Regions from separate parts of the Priestia sp. FSL R5-0597 genome, predicted to be linked through region 1. Evidence: riboswitches for the same ligand, from Rfam matches in the RefSeq annotation. Region 1 holds a riboswitch; each other region holds the start of a gene.

Region 1 (2,271 bases):
TGAAGATTCGTTTATGTCCGTTACGGAGGGAGAGCACCATGCTTAAGTTAATTCAAAATGAACATATGAAATGGTTTTACAAAAGAAGTACAAAAGTCACGTTTATTACAATCGGCATCTTAACTCTTTGTATGGCTCTTTTAATGAAGAAAGTAGCAAACAGCGCAGGAACGGAAGACAACATATTGAATTTCCTGTCATTTAGTGCAGGCATGCTGATCCTCGTTCAATTTTTCGCGCTTGCTGTTGGAGGATCAATGGTTGCAAAAGAGTTTGAAGCGGGTACCATTAAGCTTCTTTTAATTCGCCCTGCTAGACGTTCAACGATTTTAACGTCCAAGTACATAACGCTCGTTTTAATTAGCTTGTATTACTTGCTGAGCTATTTGCTTTTTTCGTTTGTATGGGGAGCATTGTTCTTTGGATTTGCCAGTCTAGAAGGAGATGCGCAGCTGCTTAAAAACATTACGCTTACGTATGACAGCGCGTATATGGAAACGTTTATGATGATGACGTTTGCTTTTATGCTGTCGTCTTTATTTAGAAACAGCGCGCTTGCTTCAAGTCTAGCTATTGTCGTAAGTATTGGGGCGAAAGCAGTAACTGGGATAGTATCGCAGTTTGGTCTATGGTGGGGGAAATTTTTACTGTTCGCCAACACAAACTTTGTGCAGTATATGGACGGAATGAAGACGATGTTTGACGGAATGACAATTCCATTTTCAATCTTCATCTTAGTTGCACACTTTGTCTTCTTTATGGGCGTAGCGTGGGTGGCGTTTTTAAAACGTGACGTAGCTAATTGATGTGAGAATTTTCACACTATATATTTTTCTAAAATAGCATTTGACAATTAAATAAAAAGAGATTACAGTAGTGAAAGACTATTTTTAAAACAACTATAAACTTCTTATCAAGAGAGACGGAGGGACTGGCCCTATGATGTCTCGGCAACTGGCTGTACGCAGTGCGGTGCCAAATCCAGCAGACGATGTTTCGTTTGGAAGATGAGAAGGGTAATCTTATGATACAAATAAGAGACCTCTTCTTATCAATAAGAAGAGGTCTTTTTTTATTACGTAAACAAGAGGTGTTAAGAATGGAACAACAAAAAGGAAACGGCTGGGCGCTGTTACCGCTGGGCGTCTTTTTAGTCCTGTTTGTCGGATCAGGAATTATAACGGGAGATTTTTATAAGCTGCCTGTATTAGTAGCTATTATCATTGCAGCCATCGTGGCGCTGGCTATGAACCGCAAAGATTCACTTAATGTAAAAGTGGAACGTTTTGCTAAAGGAGCAGGGCATCCTGATATCATTATTATGGTACTTATTTTTATTTTGGCAGGTGCTTTTTCTCAAGTCGCTAAAGGCATGGGAGCTGTTGATTCAACGGTAAACTTAGCTCTGTCTGTGCTTCCACAAAGCTTAGTGGTAGTCGGAATCTTTGTTATTGGCGCATTCATTTCAATTTCGATGGGAACGTCAATGGGAACGATCGCTGCGTTAGGGCCTATCGCTGTAGGAATCAGTGAGCAGGCGCATGTATCCATTACATTGGCAATTGCTGCTGTTGTTGGTGGTGCAATGTTTGGAGATAATTTATCCGTAATCTCTGATACGACCATTGCGGCAGTTCGTACGCAAAAAACAAATATGTCAGATAAATTAAAAGTAAACTTTTTTATTGTCCTTCCTGCAGCGATTGTTACAGTGATTTTATTACTTGTAATGACGCTAGGCAATACGTCATCAGTAGAAATTAAAGATTTTAGCTGGTTTAAAATCTTGCCTTATGTCGGCGTACTCGTTGCTGCCATATTTGGTGCAAACGTATTAAGCATTTTAACCGGAGGAATTGTATTAGCCGGCGTAATTGGATTAGCTGACGGAAGCTACACGCTTTCTTCTCTTGCTAAAACTGTGACAGAAGGTATTGGCGGAATGTCGGAATTAATTATTTTATCTCTTTTAATTGGCGGAATGGTTGAACTCATTCGCTATAACGGTGGTATTCAGTTCTTATTGAACCTATTAACACGACGCATTCAAACAAAAAAAGGCGGAGAATTCAGTATCGCTGGATTAGTAAGTTTAACCAATTTAGCCACGGCTAATAACACGATTTCAATTATTACAGCAGGTCCGTTAGCGAAAGAAATCTCTGATAAGTATTCAATTGATAATCGTAAATCAGCCAGTCTGCTCGACTTGTTTTCATGCAGCGTTCAAGGGCTTATCCCTTACGGTGCACAAATGCTTCTCGCAGCAGG
Region 2 (2,271 bases), 1.4 Mb from region 1:
AAAATAAGAAAGAGAAGCCAGCCTTACTCGACTTCTCTTCTCAACTCACTTTGCTAACGGATCTTTTACCACTGTTTTTCCATCAATAATCGAATCTTTAATTTCTTTTAATTGATTAATCACATCTTGTCCTACAAAGTCACTAAGAGGCGTCTTGCTGTCTTGAGTCACATACGTTAACCCAACACCTTTTTCTTTTAAGCCGTATGTCACTACGCCCGATTTAAATTTGTCATTTGCGAGTGCTTCTACCGTTTCATAAGCAGCTGCATCAGATCCTTTTAACTGCGATAAAACGATATGCTCTGGATCTACTTCCGTACGGTCAATATCTTGTCCTGCCGTATAAAAACCTTTTTCTTTTGCTGCTTCAAATACACCCAAGTCGCCTACTGCTGATGCTCCGGCGATAAAATCAGCGCCTTTTGAAGCTTGTAAAATAGCAAGTTCTTTTGCTTTAGCTGGATCAGAGAAGCTTCCAACATAGTTTACTAGAAACTCTGCTTTTGGATTTGTTGATTGTAATCCTTCTTTAAAACTTACCGTCCATTTTTTTAATAATGGAATATCATCAGCTGCAACCATTCCTACTTTATTCGTTTTCGTAATCAATCCTGCCGCTGCTCCTAATAAATATGAAGCTTCTTGCTCACGAAATACAACGCTTCTTACATTTGGTAAATCGACCACTGTATCAATAATCGCAAATTGACGCTGCGGATTTTCTTGAGCTACTTTTTTCAACGCATCTTCGGATTCAAAAGAAGATGTAATAATCAAGTCATAATTTTCGGCTACCGCAGCACGCAAATTACTTTCAATGGCTGCTTGGTCCGTAGATTCAATTGTCTTTACATCAATGTTATACTTCTTCCCAGCGCGCTTTGCTCCATCATCCATTTGCTGAAAAAACGGGTTAACTCCAATCTTTTCAGGCAAAACAAGAGCAATTCGCTTCTTTCCTTTCTCTTCACTTCCACTGCTTTTTGTACTTTTTGACTGACAGCCCGTTACGAGTAGTACAAGCGCAACTGCTAAAATAAGAAATCTCTTCATTTAACTTACTCCCCCTATAATATAAAAAAAGCTCTTCCTTTATATAAAGGAAGAGCTCGTTAACCAAACGTCTCTTCCTCATCTTCAAGAACATACTGTTCTTAAGGATTTGGCACCATTCTGTCATAGACAGCGGTTGCCGGGTTTCACAGGGCCAGTCCCTCCACCTCTCTTGATAAGGAAAACAATAGCTATTTGTTTTATGTAATATAGTCAATATTAATAGTTTTTCAACAATTGTCAATATTATTTTTCTTTTTCACGCAAAAAAACTTCAAAAACAGATAGGATTATACGGTTTTAGTCTACTAAAATATAAAATAAAAGTTAAAGCCTTTACCTCACTTCTTGAATCATTCTATACTTCTTCACAAAGCACTTATACTGAATCTGTTGACGGTCAAGAGGGTTTAGTGGTAGCAAATAAGTTCTATTATACCTCTTCGGTTAATGTGTTATTAATTGAAACCACTTTACCAATAATGTTAGACTTTTCCTTAGTAATATTGTTAAGAGGTGTTAACGGTGAAATTAATGAAAGAACTATCTGGCATAGCTATTGGGCTTATTATCGCTTTAGCCATTTCAAAAACATTTTTTGATACCCCGACCAACATTGGAATCATAGTTATTTTTATTACGAGTATGGTCGTAACAGGGATAGCAAGAGTAAAACTAAGATGAGATAATCTAACAAAAAACACCACCTTTTATTCGCAAGGTGGTGTTTTCTTTTAATGATTTTAGTATGTAGTAATTCCAAGTGAAGGCTTTTACCCTTCTCCATCAATCATCGTATACTTCCTAGCAAAGCGCTTGTAGTAAATTTGCTCATCCTCTTGTCCATTGTTAAAAACAAGTCGGTTATGATCAATATCTTTCTCTTTTAACACATAGCCTTTTTCATTCATCAGTTGAATATATTCATCTAAATGTCCTTTTTTCACCATATAGTAAAGAACATTATCTGAATCCGTAGTCTTTGCTACATCTTGACTTCCCACTTCTAACTTGAATACGGCTGTTGCTGTTTGAATGGGACGGTAGTCTCCAAACACCTTTTCCCAGTTTAGTAGCAGCAGCGCGCCGAAGATTATGATACATCCTCCAGCGGCTACGGTTAGTACAAATCGTTTTGACACTTCTTTCTCTCCTTTACATTCTTTTTCTTCTATTTAACACAACAGATTGCCCTAAACTTGTTTTGACGCCAAG
Region 3 (2,271 bases), 2.6 Mb from region 1:
GCATTTGTCATTACCTCCACTTCTACCTGCTGCTCATGAATGTATGCAATGACTTTTTCAACTTCTGTTAATTCTCCGTCTAAATGAACGAACAACGTCCCGTATGAACCTGTTTGTGTATGAGAAATCTTTCCTTGCAAAATATTAATCGTTACATCAAACTGTTTTAAAATCGTTGTAATGAGCGGTTGCTCTGCTTTTCCGCCAACAAACGTCAGCTGAATAATTTGCCCGCTTGGATACAGCTCTTTTACTTGTTCAATCGTTTCAAACGTTTCCTCTGGTTCAGAAATCTGTTGAACGAATCGTTTTGTAATCGGCTGCTTAGGTTTTCTGAATACTTCTAGCACTTGTCCTTCTTCTACTACTGCCCCATTTTCCATAACGGCTACTCGATGACAAATTTTACGAATGACGTGCATTTCATGAGTAATCAATACAATGGTTAACCCTAGCTTCTCATTAATATCTACTAACAGATCTAAAATAGAATCTGTCGTTTGAGGATCAAGCGCTGATGTTGCTTCATCACAAAGCAATACTTTTGGATTGTTCGCTAGCGCTCGAGCAATCCCAACACGCTGCTTTTGTCCCCCGCTAAGCTGTGATGGATAAGCATCTTCACGCCCTTCAAGCCCGACTAGCTTAATAAGTTCGTCTACTCGTTTCATTCTTTTTTCTTTTGAAATCCCTGCTATTTCTAACGGAAAGGCAATATTTTCTCGTACCGTACGCGACCACAAGATATTAAAGTGCTGAAATACCATACTAATTTCTTGTCTAGCTTTTCTGAGTTTTCCGCCTTTAATTTTTCCAATATCATTACCTGCTACTTCGACCGTTCCTGTCGTTGGTGTTTCTAATCCGTTTAGCAAGCGAATCAAAGAACTTTTCCCCGCTCCGCTATAACCAATAATTCCGTAAATTTCACCTTGGTTAACGGTTAGATTCACATTATCAACAGCTGTTACTTGACCGCTTTTGGCCTGATAAATTTTTGTAACGTCTGTTAATGTAATCATATTTCTTCACCTTCTTTAATAAAAACTTAATTATGTTAGGTTGCCCTATAGGATGAAAAAGCCGTAAAACAATTTTCCCCATTAAAAAAGCCTCTCTGCGCATGACAGAAAGGCTCGATATTTAATCCTTTCTCTCATCTTTCAAAGCGCATAGCTTTGCAGGAATTGGCACCATTTCAGTTAGTCTGACGGTTGCCGGGTTTCACAGGGCTCAGTCCCTCCACCTCTCTTGATAAGAGTTCGCAACAATTATTTTGTTTTTGGGAAATATTCATTCATTTATGAACATTCATGAGTGTGATTTTAGCATGTGTCAGATAGGCTGTCAACAGATTTTGTTCTTGGGATAATATCCCAAGATTTCAACAGCCCCAACGGTTCGCTCTCTTTCAACTTCTTCATTTTAAACAAACGTTTGATTATCGAAGCTCCTCGAGTACGTGCTCGATGGAATGAAACGCGTAGAGTTTTTTTACCATTTCACCATTTTCCACTTCAATCAAACAAGGTACGCTTTCAATAGAAAATAATTCTGCTTTTGAAGGCATATAATTTAAATTGCTCATTCCGATGGTTACATCCGGCAGCATCGCTTCTGCCACGGTTAACATTTTTTTTGCCAGCTGACATGTCCCGCAAAAAGGCGTATGGAAAAAGATAAAGGCTCTTTCTCCTTCTTTTAACTGATCATCCAGCTGTTTTTCGCTCCATTCTTGCATGTTGCTCATTCCTTTTATGTTAAAAATTCTGCATTAACATCGATATTGGCACTCAGCAATACTGTTGCTATGTGATGTCTAGGGGCGGCAGCAACTTCTCGGTACATTTTATCAATATATAGATGCTCTGCTTCCGGAAGCTCTCGTTTAAATTGTTTTCTCAGCTTATTCCCTGAATCATCAGAGTCAACGAGTATGTATACCTCTTTGTTAAACGTACAGTCAATAATTTCATCCAGCTTTGATAAACTAATCGTACCGTTTGTACAAATAATTTCAATTGGTTCTCGAATGATATCTTGAATACGCTTTTTATCTGACTTTCCTTCGACAATAATTACTTTTTCAATTTCAATTAGCCCCATTTTCATCACCCATAATCGTCAGTTGTATAGTAACATCATTTCTTTATGCTATACAATATTCGTTAATGTATCACAGTTCACCTGTTTTTTAAAAGAAATTTGCAAGAAAGAACTCTTTTAAAAGGCAGTTTAGGCCATATTATCTCTATAAAACAAGAAAAACAG

Evidence for each region. A riboswitch is a leader RNA that binds a small molecule or an ion and turns the genes downstream of it on or off. The one in region 1 is predicted to bind S-adenosylmethionine.
Region 2: it holds a riboswitch for S-adenosylmethionine, as region 1 does, so the genes downstream of both, MKX72_RS18710 (BMP family protein) here and MKX72_RS11145 (Na+/H+ antiporter NhaC family protein) in region 1, are expected to answer to the same signal.
Region 3: it holds a riboswitch for S-adenosylmethionine, as region 1 does, so the genes downstream of both, MKX72_RS25225 (methionine ABC transporter ATP-binding protein) here and MKX72_RS11145 (Na+/H+ antiporter NhaC family protein) in region 1, are expected to answer to the same signal.

What each region holds. Positions count from the first base shown of each region.
Region 1 is NZ_JBBOUZ010000001.1:2,186,310-2,188,580, forward strand. It holds gene MKX72_RS11135 (ABC transporter ATP-binding protein) at 1-46, shown strand, start outside; gene MKX72_RS11140 (ABC transporter permease) at 39-806, shown strand; SAM riboswitch class I at 908-1,014, shown strand; gene MKX72_RS11145 (Na+/H+ antiporter NhaC family protein) at 1,100-2,271, shown strand, end outside.
Region 2 is NZ_JBBOUZ010000001.1:3,560,956-3,563,226, forward strand. It holds gene MKX72_RS18710 (BMP family protein) at 46-1,056, opposite strand; SAM riboswitch class I at 1,132-1,238, opposite strand; gene MKX72_RS18715 (hypothetical protein) at 1,591-1,740, shown strand; gene MKX72_RS18720 (hypothetical protein) at 1,830-2,198, opposite strand.
Region 3 is NZ_JBBOUZ010000001.1:4,769,375-4,771,645, forward strand. It holds gene MKX72_RS25220 (methionine ABC transporter permease) at 1-4, opposite strand, end outside; gene MKX72_RS25225 (methionine ABC transporter ATP-binding protein) at 1-1,022, opposite strand, end outside; SAM riboswitch class I at 1,154-1,261, opposite strand; gene MKX72_RS25230 (thioredoxin family protein) at 1,442-1,741, opposite strand; gene MKX72_RS25235 (toprim domain-containing protein) at 1,756-2,106, opposite strand.